4 regions of the Rahnella sp. JUb53 genome follow, and region 2 is predicted to be linked to each of the others. Evidence: predicted binding sites of a transcription regulator. Region 2 holds the regulator's gene; each other region holds the start of a gene.
The links. The regulator PhoB, encoded in region 2, activates phosphate uptake and scavenging genes when phosphate is short. The targets are predictions, from matches to a motif close to CTGTCATAAAACTGNCNNAT.

Region 1 (3,189 bases), 100 kb from region 2:
AAAGCATACGGCGCTGGAACAGGCCGGGTGTCAGGTCGATCAGTTCGCCGCTTTCCAGTTCTTTCTCGATTTGCAGATGCGGGATCATGCAGCAGGTGGTGCCCTGACGGGCCAGCTGCACAAAGGCTTCCGACGAGTTAACGATGTGGCACGGTACGCTGCCCGGCGACAAATCGAAGTTCTGTTGCAGGAACGCCTGATGCATATCGTCCAGATGGTCAAACGCCACTGCAGGCGCTTTCAGCAAAGCAGAGCGTGTCACGCCGTTCGGGAAGTAGCGGTCCGCAAAGGGCCTTGAGCCGACAAACAGATAGTCGAGCGCACCCAGCTGATCCACCAGACAACTCGGCAGCGGCTGTGGCTGAATACTCACCGCACCGACCACTTCGCCACGACGCAGACGTTCCTGCGTGCGAGTTTCATCTTCCACCTGCAAATTTAGACGGATAGGTGAATCGACCAGCACCGATTTCAGCGCCGGTAACAACCAGGTCGCCAGACTGTCGGCGTTCACCGCCAGCGAAAGCAGCAGCGGCGTATCATTGCTTTCATTATTGCTGTCACTGCCCAGCCACTCTTCTTCCAGCAATTCCACCTGATGCAGTAATGCCAGTAATTTCTGACCCTGCTCGGTCGGACGAGGCGGCACGGTACGCACCAGCAAAGGCTGGCCGAACAAATTTTCCAGTTGTTTAATGCGCTGAGAGACCGCCGATTGAGTGATGCAAAGCTTCTGTGCGGCGCGCTCAAAACCGCGCTCGCGGATCACCGCGTCCAGTGCCTGCAGCGTTCTATAGTCCGGGCGTTTCATCGGAGTTCTGTCCCTTAGATTTAATTTTATCCGAACACTATGCCACAGATTGTCAGGATTTGTGGTGAGGAAAATCTTTGTGTTTGCTGCACAATTGCACTTAATAAGTGTGATCTGGCTGCGGTGATGTTTATCCATATTGGCGGGACATGCTTTATAATCACCGGCACTATTCGTTACATCGAATCATTCACGCCACTTTCGTGTTATCAGACAGAGAAGCCATTATGACGCAGGAAGAATTGAAAAAAGCAGTTGGCTGGGCCGCACTGGATTACGTCACGCCGGGCACCATTGTCGGTGTCGGTACCGGATCTACCGCCGCACATTTCATTGACGCACTGGGTTCCATCAAAGGCCAGATTGAAGGCGCGGTTTCCAGCTCAGACGCCTCTACCGCAAAACTGAAAAGCTTAGGCATCCACGTTTTCGACAGCAACGAAGTGGACTCGCTGGATGTGTATGTTGATGGCGCGGATGAAATCAACGGCGCAATGCAGATGATCAAAGGCGGCGGTGCAGCGCTGACCCGCGAAAAAATCATTGCGGCGATTGCCAAAAAATTCATCTGTATCGTGGATGCTTCCAAGCAGGTTGATGTGCTGGGTAAATTCCCGCTGCCGGTAGAAGTGATCCCGATGGCCCGCTCTTATGTCGCGCGTGAACTGGTGAAACTCGGTGGCCTGCCGGAGTACCGTCAGAATGTCCTGACCGACAACGGCAACGTGATCCTCGACGTGCATAACCTGAGCATTATGGATGCCATCGCGCTGGAAAATAAGATCAACGGGATCGCCGGTGTCGTGACCGTCGGCCTGTTTGCTAACCGTGGTGCTGACGTGGCGCTGGTCGGGACTTCTGAAGGCGTTAAAACTGTTAAGCTGAAATAATCCAGCGATAAGCAGAAGATCTGGCTGCTCAGATAAAAGCAGCCAGACACACTCCTGTCATAACACAATGTTATGAAGATGATAATTTTCTGGCTGAATCATCTTTTCTTCAAAAGCCTTAATTTGGTGACTTATGTCACATTCCTGAAATTCTCCTCCTGAACGTCTGGCTCCATAAAATCTAACCAGCACGAAATGCTGAAAACCCTCTGGCGAGGTGAGCCTTCTGCTGCCTGTCAGGCAATCGTTTGTATTGATGATGGCGGATTTTTTGTTATGTTGACTGTGAGCAGTCACCTAGCAGTTCGATTTCAGCCAGAAAAATATAGGGTCGGGAAATGGCAAAAGTATCACTTGAGAAAGACAAGATTAAATTTTTGTTAGTGGAAGGCGTCCACCAAAGTGCGGTTGATACACTCCGCGCCGCGGGCTACACCAATATTGAATTTCACAAAGGTGCTTTAGATACGGAGTCGCTGAAAGAATCGATCCGTGATGCGCACTTTGTTGGACTCCGATCGCGTACTCAGCTGACTGAAGAAGTGTTCCAGGCAGCCGAAAAACTGGTGGCTGTTGGGTGTTTCTGTATCGGGACCAATCAGGTTGATCTGAAAGCGGCGACCCGTCGCGGTATTCCGGTCTTCAACGCACCGTTCTCCAATACCCGTTCGGTTGCCGAAATGGTGCTGGGCGAAATGCTGCTGATGATGCGTGGCATTCCTGAAGCTAACGCCAAGGCGCACCGCGGTATCTGGAACAAACTGGCTGTCGGCTCGTTTGAAGCGCGCGGTAAACGTCTGGGTATCATCGGTTACGGCCACATTGGTACGCAGCTGGGGATTCTGGCGGAAAGCCTGGGGATGCGTGTCTTCTATTATGACATCGAAAGCAAACTGCCTTTAGGCAACGCGCAGCCAATTGCCACACTGGAAGAATTGCTCAATACCAGCGACGTCGTCACGCTGCATGTGCCGGAAACAGCAGGAACCAAAGACATGATTTCTGAAGTGCAGCTGGCGCAGATGAAGCCGGGCGCACTGCTGATCAACGCCTCACGTGGTACGGTCATCGACATTCCTGCGCTGTGCAATGCGCTGCGTAACAAACATCTTTCCGGTGCGGCTATCGACGTCTTCCCGGAAGAACCGGCGACTAACAGCGACCCGTTCAATTCTCCGCTGTGTGAATTCGACAACGTATTGCTGACGCCGCACATCGGCGGTTCGACAATGGAAGCGCAGGAAGGTATCGGTCTGGAAGTCGCAGGCAAACTGGCGAAGTACTCTGACAATGGTTCAACGCTGTCAGCGGTTAACTTCCCTGAAGCCTCTCTGCCGGCGCATACCGAGAAAGCCAGCCGTCTGCTGCATATCCACGAAAATCGTCCGGGTGTGCTGACCAGCATCAACCAGATTTTTGCGGAACAGGGTATCAACATTGCTGCGCAGTACCTGCAAACCAGCCCTGAAATCGGTTATGTGGTAATTG
Region 2 (3,189 bases):
GTGGTTGACGGCGTTGTACACCAGATTCGACACCGCGCTGCGTAACTGATCTTCATTGCCAAAGACCTTCAGTTTCTCGTTTACACGGAACACCACTTCGTGACGGCCACCGCTTAAAGATTGCACTTCGCGCTCCAGCATGCCGAGCATTACCGGAATATCGACTTTCTCGTGCATATCGATATTTGCTGACGCTTCGATTTTCGACAATGTCAGCAGCTGCTTGACCAGCCCGTCCATGCGCCGCGTCTGCTCCTGCATGGTGTCCAGCGCTTTGGTACGAAACGGCTCTTCCAGCTTGGCGTCTTCCATCATTTCCAGATATCCCTGCAATACAGTCAGCGGGGTTCTCAGTTCATGACTGACGTTAGCGAAGAAGTTACGACGCGCACCTTCGAGCTGACGCATCTGGGTAACATCACGCGCCACCATCAGCAATTGCCCTTCGGAATAAGGCATAACGCGAAACTCGACGTAATGCTCGTTATTGAGTTGCAGATTCAGGGCACGGCTGAAATCACGGGTCTGGATCCAGGTACGAAACTCGGGATAACGCAGCAGGTTAAAGATGTGTTGTCCGTTATCTTCCGGCCAGCGGAAACCGAGCAAATCTTGCGCCAGCCCGTTACACCAGAAAATATTGCCCTCTTCCGTCGTCAGTACCACCGCATCGGGTAATGATTCGGCACCACTGCGGAAACGTTTAATGAGCTGACCTAATTCGCGACGGCGACGGCGGTTACGCATCTGCATCTGGTTTAGCCCGTAAAACAGAGGCTCCCAGCTCCAGCGGCCATTCGGCGGGGTTATGCTGCGGTCAAGCCACAGCCAGTGAGAGAGTTTGAGCTGGTTGTAATAATTCCAGCCCAGCGCCGCCAGCAGCGACGCAAAGAGGAGCCAGCCGAAATGGCCGACGAAGATACCGAGGATTAACGCGGGCAGGCAAAAGAGAAAGAATTCACCGGCCAATCGTTTCCATGACAAACGTTCTAGCACACAGATTCTCCGCTGTGGGGACTCAATAACGCGTTGAAAAACGGTATCCGGTTCCACGAACAGTCTGGATCATTCTGTCATGTCCACTGGTTTCCAGCGCTTTACGTAAACGACGAATATGCACGTCTACCGTGCGATCTTCCACATAAACGTTAGTGCCCCAGACGTTATTGAGCAACTGTTCGCGGCTGTAAACACGTTCGGAGTGGGTCATAAAGAAGTGCAATAATTTAAATTCGGTCGGCCCCATATCGAGCGCCTGCTCGTTGGCCATCACACGGTGAGACGACGGATCCAGGCTTAAACCCTGCATGTCGATCACTTCTTCCACCGCCATTGGCGAGATGCGTCGCATCACGGCTTTAATGCGGGCAACCAGTTCTTTTGGAGAAAACGGTTTGGTGATGTAATCATCGGCACCGACTTCCAGGCCGCGCACCCTGTCTTCTTCTTCACCGCGGGCGGTCAGCATCATGACCGGAATTTCGCGGGTCAGCGCTTCACGTTTGAGATGTTTGATAAACTGAATACCGGAACCGCCGGGTAACATCCAGTCGAGCAGGATAAGTTCAGGGTAAGGTTCTACCAGCTGGCCAACGGCTGAATCAAAATCTTCAGCTTCTACTGCCTGATAGCCATTCTGTTCCAGTACAAAACACACCATTTCACGGATTGGAGCTTCGTCTTCAACCACCAGTATACGTCTTGCCATCGTAGGTCCTGCCAATAGGTTAGCGATCTTTTATTTGATTGCGGGCGCCATTATGCGTCAGTTTTGTGACAGATTTATGAATAGAAAGGATGGTTCATTACAGTCAAATATGACAGAGACATTTCTTCTATTCAGCTGCCATCTCGCTGAAATTGGTCTGATTTATCGGGGACAGCGTCCCCCGCCGACGTTTATACTTTGCCCCATTGTCGTCATCCAGATCCATACGGGAGTCTCATGCGCCTGATCCACACGTCAGACTGGCACCTCGGCCAGTACTTTTTCACCAAAAGCCGCGCCGCCGAACATCAGGCATTTTTGCGCTGGCTGACCGGTCAGGTGCAGCAACATCAGGTAGATGTCGTGATTGTGGCAGGCGATATATTCGATACCGGTTCGCCGCCCAGCTATGCCCGAGAGCTTTACAACCGTTTCGTCGTCGAACTGCAACAAACCGGCTGTCAGCTGATTGTACTGGCCGGGAATCACGATTCTGTCGCCACGCTCAATGAATCGCGAGAACTGCTTTCCTGCCTGAATACGCGGGTGATTGCCACCGTCGGTGAAAACCTCTCAGAACAGATTCTGGTGCTCAACCAGCGTGACGGAAAACCTGGCGCGGTACTTTGCGCTATACCCTTTTTACGTCCGCGTGATTTGCTCGCCAGTCAGGCGGGACAATCCGGCAGCGACAAACAGCTGGCATTACAGGAAGCCATCGCCGCGCATTATGACGCATTGTGGCAGGCCGCGCAGACCAAACGGGACGAACTCGGCGTTTCGCTACCGATCATTGCCACCGGCCATCTGACCACGGTTGGCGTCAGCACCTCCGATTCCGTGCGCGACATCTATATAGGCACACTCGATGCCTTCCCCGCGCAGGCGTTTCCGCCGGTCGATTACGTGGCACTTGGTCATATTCACCGCGCACAGTGCGTCGCCAAAACCGAACATATCCGTTACAGCGGTTCGCCGATTGCGCTGAGTTTTGATGAACTGAGTAAAGCCAAAAGTGTGTACTTACTGGACTTTGAGGGCGCGACGCTCAACGCCATCGACACGCTGGAAATTCCCGTTTTCCAGCCCATGCAGATAATCAAAGGCTCGCTGGCAGAAATCGAAAAACAACTGGCGCAGTTCGAAGGCGGCGATCCGGCCAAACCGGTGTGGCTGGATATTGAAGTCGCCACGCAGGATTATCTCAGTGATATTCAGCGCCGCATTCAGGCTCTGACGGCAGATTTGCCAGTAGAAGTGGTGCTTTTACGCCGCAGTAAAGAACAGCGTATCAACAGCATTGAGCAACAGGAAAAAGAGACACTCAGCGAACTGAGCGTCAGTGACGTCTTTGAAAGACGGCTGGCACTGGAACCGGATCCTGACGAACCGCGTCAGGCGCGGATGCGCACGCTGTTTGCGCAGGTTGTTGAACAGGTCACCAGTGGTCAGAATGCGGAGGACAGCGCACAATGAAAATT
Region 3 (3,189 bases), on a different contig from region 2:
TCAGACCGACCACATTCCCCGCATGTGGCCCGAACGCGGCTATGCGCAGTTGAGTCCCGGTATGTCCCTGCGAATCATCTTCGGAGTTGCCGTAGCTGATGGTCATCGGCGCGCCGTCTTTGGTGGTCAGCGTCTGCGTCAGGCCCGGTGCTTTGGCGTCGGCTTCGATTATTTGGCTGGAATGCGCGTGGTCGGCGGTGACGATAACCAGCGTGTTGCCGTCCTGACGGGCGAATTCCAGCGCTTTCTGTACGGCCTCATCCAGGTCGACCGTTTCACCAAACTGTCCGCATGGATTGGCGGCGTGATCCTGCTTATCAATTGATGCGCCTTCAACTTGCAGGAAGAAACCGTTCTGATTGGTTTTCAGCAGGTCGATAGCTTTTTCTGTCATCGCCGCCAGCGTCGGGATATCTGCGGTGCGTTGCGGATTGGCTTCACAGGTCACGGCAGGTTTGTCGATATTACCGTGATAAGTGGCTTTCGGCCCCTGCCAGCGAACCGGCATGTTGCCTTCGGAAAACAGGCCCAGTACCGGTTTCTTCTGGTCTGCCTGCGTGATTGCGCTCAGCTGTTCAGCGTTCTCCACCCAGACATAACCCTGCGCCAGCGCCTGGTCTTTCAGTGATTTCCCCTGGAACTCACCGGCTTTCGCCAGCTGACTGAATGATTTTCTGCCGCCGCCCAGCGTGACATCCGCACGAGCCTGCAACAATTGTTCAGTGATCGAACCGCGTCCGCCGTTTTCCAGTGCGTTGCTGGCACATTTCTCTGCCGTTTCTTCCGGGCCATAGCATTTGCGCGAGGTGACATGGGCGATTTGCGCTGCCGGTGTGGCATCCTGCAATTCAGCGGTGGAAACGTTGCCGGTGGCTTTACCCGCCGCTTTAGCAATTTCGAGAATGGTCTGGTGATCTTTACCGTTTACATCCACGCCAATCGCACCGTTATAGCTTTTGACGCCGGTTGTCCAGGCAGTGGCGGAAGCAGCAGAGTCAGTTACATAACTTGGTTTCTGCGTTTTCTTGTCCAGAGAATAATGTGTGTACTGACCAGTCAGCGGCAGGGCATCGATACCTTTGAAATAGCCGCCTGCACCTTCGGCATAGTTACGCGCAGAGGTAATTTCAGAATCACCCATGCCGTCGCCAATCAGCAAAATGACGTTTTTCACCGTTTTGTCGGACAGCGATGCTTTCAGCGCGGCGGTCTGATCACCGCTCAGGCGGCGTGCGCCACCCGGTTCTGTCAGCACGCCTTTCGCGGCGCGGTCAGTCAGCGTGTCAGTTTCAGCGGCGAGGGAGGCGGCAGAGGCGGAAAGCAGCACGGCGGCAGTCACTGCACGGGCGATCAGAGATACAGATTGTTGCATTGTCAAAACTCCTTTTTCTAAACCATCGGAAATAAAAAAACACATATAGATATTTTTTGTTACCGGAAGGTTAAGGGAGAGTTGTGACGGTTTAATGACAGGCACCGGGTTGGTGATGAGACTGGGGGTTAACTTCAACTTCAACTTCAAGGTCAATACCTTGGGTTGCCACCCAAACTGGCCTTAAGGTCAAGGTCGTGGGCGTCGGCCCACACCGACCAGAGACCCGGTAACGCGCGGGCCTCTGGACTCCGCGCTTTTTTCACTACGCGCTGTCGCGGGTATGACGGACATGTTCTGGTGCATTGGTGAGTGGCGTAAAATGTCATCGCTGCGCGATTCCCGAGTTTCAGGTTTCGAGCCTCGGGTCTCGAACCATTCACTCGGTGCCATTTTTGATCACGCCAATCAACTTTTCTAAAAGATGAAAAACAGTCTGCCGTTGATTTTCAGATCGTGCGGGCGATTCAGAAAACTTGCTGAATGAGAGGTTGCAGACCCAAGGCTGCAATCCCGAAATGAAGGTACCGCGCAGCGGCAAGATTTCCAGCCTGTCGCAGTGTTTTCTGAAACATAGCCCGCGAGCGGAAGCGCGTGTTGAAAAAAGCGAGGGGAGTTCAGAGGGGAAAAGCCTTTCCCCTCTGGTCGGTTTCGGCGCTGCCCGATAAGTGATCACCGCAACTGAGAAACCGAAACTTTCTCGGCACAGCTTTCAGTGCAACTGAGAAACCGAAACTTTCTCGGCACAGCTTTTCAGTGCAACTGAGACGCCGCCCTTTGCATCGGCACTATGCAAATAAAAAAGCCCCGGAGATCGGGGCTTTTTCATAAAGACATCAAAGCCGCTATCAGTTGACCTGAACCGGCATACCGGAACGCATCTCGATCGCGCGCTGAACCACAGTCTGGTTAACCGCAGGATCCATCGCAACACTGCTTGCGCTGCCGGTCAGAGTGATTGGCAGCGGTTGCTGGGAATCAAACTCTTCCTGGTTAGAGGACAGCGGGTTGTGGATCTCAATGTAACGTTTGCCGTCTGGCTCAATGGTGGCTTTCACCGGTTCGTTGATGAACTGAACACGTGTACCTTGCGGCACGTTGTCGTACAACCATTTGATGTCAGCATCACGCAGGCGCACACAACCGTGGCTCACGCGCAGACCAATACCGAAGTTGGCGTTGGTGCCGTGAACGGCATACAGACGACCCACGTACAGCGCGTACAGACCCATCGGGTTGTCCGGACCAGCAGGGAAGACGGCTGGCAGGAATTCGCCACGTGCAGCATATTCTTCATGCATTTTTGCGGTTGGCGTCCAGGTCGGGCCGGCTTTTTTACGCTGAACGGTCGTCACCCAGTTCATCGGGGTGTCTTTGCCAAGCTCACCGATACCGATTGGCAGAACCACTACAGTGTTGGTGCCTTTCGGGTAGTAATACAGACGCATTTCAGCACTGTTGATCACGATGCCATCGTGCGGAGTATCCGGCAGGATCAGTTGCTGAGGAATGGTCAGCACGGTGCCAGGAGTTGGCAGGAACGGGTCAACGCCAGGGTTGGCTTCAAGCATGTTGCTCAAACCCATCTGGTATTGCGCTGCGAAATGTTCCAGTGGCAGGCTGCTGCCCTGAGGAACAGTAACTGTGATGTTTTCACCGACCAGACGACCGTTATTGGCCGGCAGAGGGTAGACCACAGCAAAAGACGCCTGGCTATATGCAGCAACTGCCAAAACCAGGGTAAGGATTGCGCGAATGCTCATTTTCATATTTTCGTTGGTCGTTAATGCCACACTGGCAGTTGTTGTCAGGATGTT
Region 4 (3,189 bases), on a different contig from region 2:
CAACCGGCAATCATCACGATAAACCCGCCGTCCCAGCCAAAGTAATCCACGGTATAGCCGACAATGGCGCTGGCCGCGACCGAGCCGCCCAGATAACCAAACAGCCCGGTAAAACCTGCCGCGGTTCCGGCCGCTTTTTTCGGTGCCAGTTCCAGCGCATGTAAACCAATCAACATCACAGGCCCGTAAATCAGGAAGCCGATGGTGATCATACAGGCCATATCAATGCCCGGATTGCCGACCGGATTTAGCCAGTAAACGACGGTTGCGATAGTCACCAGCACCATGAAGAACACGCCGGTCGCGCCGCGGTTGCCTTTAAACACTTTGTCCGACATCCAGCCGCACAGCAGCGTGCCGGGGATCCCTGCGTATTCATAAAGGAAATACGCCCACGAGGATTTATCCAGCGCAAAATGCTTCACTTCTTTCAGGTAAGTCGGTGACCAGTCCAGGATCCCGTAGCGCAGCAGATAAACAAAAACGTTAGCCAGCGCGATATACCACAGCAATTTGTTCGGCAAAATGTACTGCATGAAAATCTGTTTCGCCGTCAGTTCCTGCTCGGCTGACTCTTTCACATAGTCCGGCGGGTAATCGTTTTTGTATTCTTCAATCGGCGGCAGGCCGCAGGATTGCGGCGTATCGCGCATGGTCATGAAGGCAAATACCGCCAGCAGGATCGCGCCGAAGGCTGGCATATACAGCGCCGCATGCCAGTCGTTAAACCACGCCATGCCCAGCAGGAACAGCAGCGGAGGAATACCCCCACCGACGTTATGCGCGCAGTTCCATACCGACACCACGCCGCCGCGTTCTTTCTGCGACCACCAGTGAACCATGGTGCGACCGCACGGCGGCCAGCCCATTCCCTGGAACCAGCCGCAGAGGAACAGCAACACAAACATGATGGCAATGCTCGATGTTGCCCACGGCACGAAGCCCATAAACAACATAACCGCCGCAGCCAGAATTAAACCCGCGGGCAGGAAAACACGCGGATTCGAGCGGTCAGACACTGACCCCATAATGAATTTTGATATGCCGTAAGCAATGGAAATCCCGGACAGCGCAAAACCGAGATCTCCACGGGAAAAGCCCTGATCAATCAGATAAGGCATGGCCAGCGCGAAATTTTTGCGCACCAGATAGTAGGCCGCATACCCGAAGAATATCCCCATAAAGATTTGCCAGCGGAGACGGCGGTAGAGCGGATCGACGTGGGCCTCATCAACAGGAGCTTTGTGGGGCGCGGGTTTAAAGATACTGAGCATAAATGCCTCCGATGGCATAAATCAGGTGGGACTCATCGTGAGCCACGGACGAAATGGCGAAGCCGGTGTGTTCCAAAACGAACATCATTTTAGCTATTCGCGCACAAACGAACTGTGATTTATGACGGAAATGTTACATTTTTATTACAGCGGAGGCGGGTTTGTGAGATTGAGTAACAGCATAAGACAAAAAAAGCGGAGACTGAGCCCCGCCTGGCAGGTCTGTGACATTTCAAAAGACTCATTTAATTAGATTGCATGAAATTTACCGTGAGAATAAAAAAACGAAAACTAACATCAACAGGAAAAACGCCCCAATTGACTGTATCGCGATGTCAGGAAAAAAACTCACCATAAATACACCGAAAATCACAGTTATAATTAATGGAATGTAAGTCCAGAAAAAATAAGACAGTTGATGTTTAAACCACCTCTTTAAAAAATCGATCATGACATTCACTTTACCATATCAATTATTGTTTTTGCGACTTCATCATCTGATGTAAGATTCGTGCTAAATGAGAGGGCTTTCATAAAAACAGGTTCAACTAAAAAATACATCATTTCTAATTTTCGCACATACAACGCGTAGTAATACGCGGGGCTAAGAACCTGCAAACGTTCTGCACTCTCTGCGGCTTCCTGTACGTATCCGTATAAGCCTATTCCGGCAGCGGCAAGTGCGGACACCTTGCTAATTTTCTGGCTGAAGCTGGTATGAATATTGAATCCAAGGCAAATGGACGTTGTTATGCCTAATGCAACTTATTAATAATGAAATCACTATGGTACATAACTTATTCCTTAAGTTAATTATTCCATTTTATGATGTGTACTGGTTAATATATATAACAATACTATCAGTTACTCTCTGTTCTATATCACTGTACTTCATTGAAAGTAATAAAACGTTATCTGTTCCGCTTATAAAGTGAATTTTTTGAGTGGCAGTAACAGCATAAAAAAAGGCGGAGCCTGAGCCCCGCCTGATATTTTCAATACCTCTGAATTTATTGAATTTTCAGGGTGTTGATAATGGTTTCTGCATCGGTCTGCGCCTGCTGCTGATTATCCGCTGGCAGGGTGATTTGCAGGGTCAGCAAATGGCTGTCTACTTTGCCCAGTACGATGGAAGAGTAAGCTTTCTGACCCGCAGAAGTGATCACGGTATCCAGTTGTTGCAGCGTCTGGCCATTGACCTGAATAGATTTATTGGTCACAACCTGCAGATTGGTATCACGAGCTTTTTGCTGATCCTGTAAACGACCCGCCAGAACATCCAGCGATTCGGTGGTGTTATCACCCAGGATCACAATCACGGCTTTCTGACCGGTGCTGTCAGCGTACACATGCATATTGTTTGCCTGAGTGCCCAGCTTACCGCTCTGGTCGCTCATTCCCTGCGGCAGGGAGAAGGTGACTTTACCTTCCAGCAGGCTGACCGGTACGGTCGCTGCCGTTGCTGAGGCCGCTGGCGCACCTTTATCTGCGGCAGGTGCATCGGTAGTTTTACCGTCACACGCAGCCAGACCAGCGATCAGTACTGCCATTCCCATCATTTTCGCGATATTACGCATCGGGCTTCCTTAAGTGGCCTGTTAACCAGGCTTACATGTTGACTTAACAGCCTTTATGGCAACCTATTCAGGCCACAAAAGCAAGTCAGATTATGGCGCGATTTGTGTCTTCCCCGCTCACAGTTTAGTGCACGCGGACGGCAGAATGCGGGTTATTTCCCTGCGCGGATAAACGCTTAAGCAGCATATTCAGCAGCATGCCGTACATCGGCAGGAAGAATACCAGGCAGATCAGCACTTTGAATGTGTAATCTACCATCGCGATTTCCACCCAGTGCTGCGCCATAAAAGCATCGGTACTTTTGTAGAAAGCGATAAAGAAGAACGACAGAGTGTCG

Region 1: the regulator PhoB is predicted to act here: its motif matches at 1,756-1,775, upstream of serA (phosphoglycerate dehydrogenase).
Region 3: the regulator PhoB is predicted to act here: its motif matches at 1,454-1,473, upstream of phoA (alkaline phosphatase).
Region 4: the regulator PhoB is predicted to act here: its motif matches at 1,405-1,424, upstream of glpT (glycerol-3-phosphate transporter).

Annotation. Positions count from the first base shown of each region.
Region 1 is NZ_SLYT01000003.1:179,038-182,226, forward strand. It holds gene EC840_RS08555 (LysR family transcriptional regulator ArgP) at 1-811, opposite strand, end outside; gene rpiA (ribose-5-phosphate isomerase RpiA) at 1,039-1,701, shown strand; gene serA (phosphoglycerate dehydrogenase) at 2,040-3,189, shown strand, end outside.
Region 2 is NZ_SLYT01000003.1:282,050-285,238, reverse strand. It holds gene phoR (phosphate regulon sensor histidine kinase PhoR) at 1-996, opposite strand, end outside; gene phoB (phosphate response regulator transcription factor PhoB) at 1,019-1,708, opposite strand; gene sbcD (exonuclease subunit SbcD) at 1,946-3,184, shown strand; gene sbcC (exonuclease subunit SbcC) at 3,181-3,189, shown strand, end outside.
Region 3 is NZ_SLYT01000001.1:679,427-682,615, forward strand. It holds gene phoA (alkaline phosphatase) at 1-1,372, opposite strand, end outside; gene EC840_RS03190 (L,D-transpeptidase family protein) at 2,221-3,141, opposite strand.
Region 4 is NZ_SLYT01000013.1:58,695-61,883, reverse strand. It holds gene glpT (glycerol-3-phosphate transporter) at 1-1,274, opposite strand, end outside; gene EC840_RS22620 (hypothetical protein) at 1,731-1,964, opposite strand; gene EC840_RS22615 (DcrB family lipoprotein) at 2,285-2,851, opposite strand; gene EC840_RS22610 (7-cyano-7-deazaguanine/7-aminomethyl-7-deazaguanine transporter) at 2,976-3,189, opposite strand, start outside.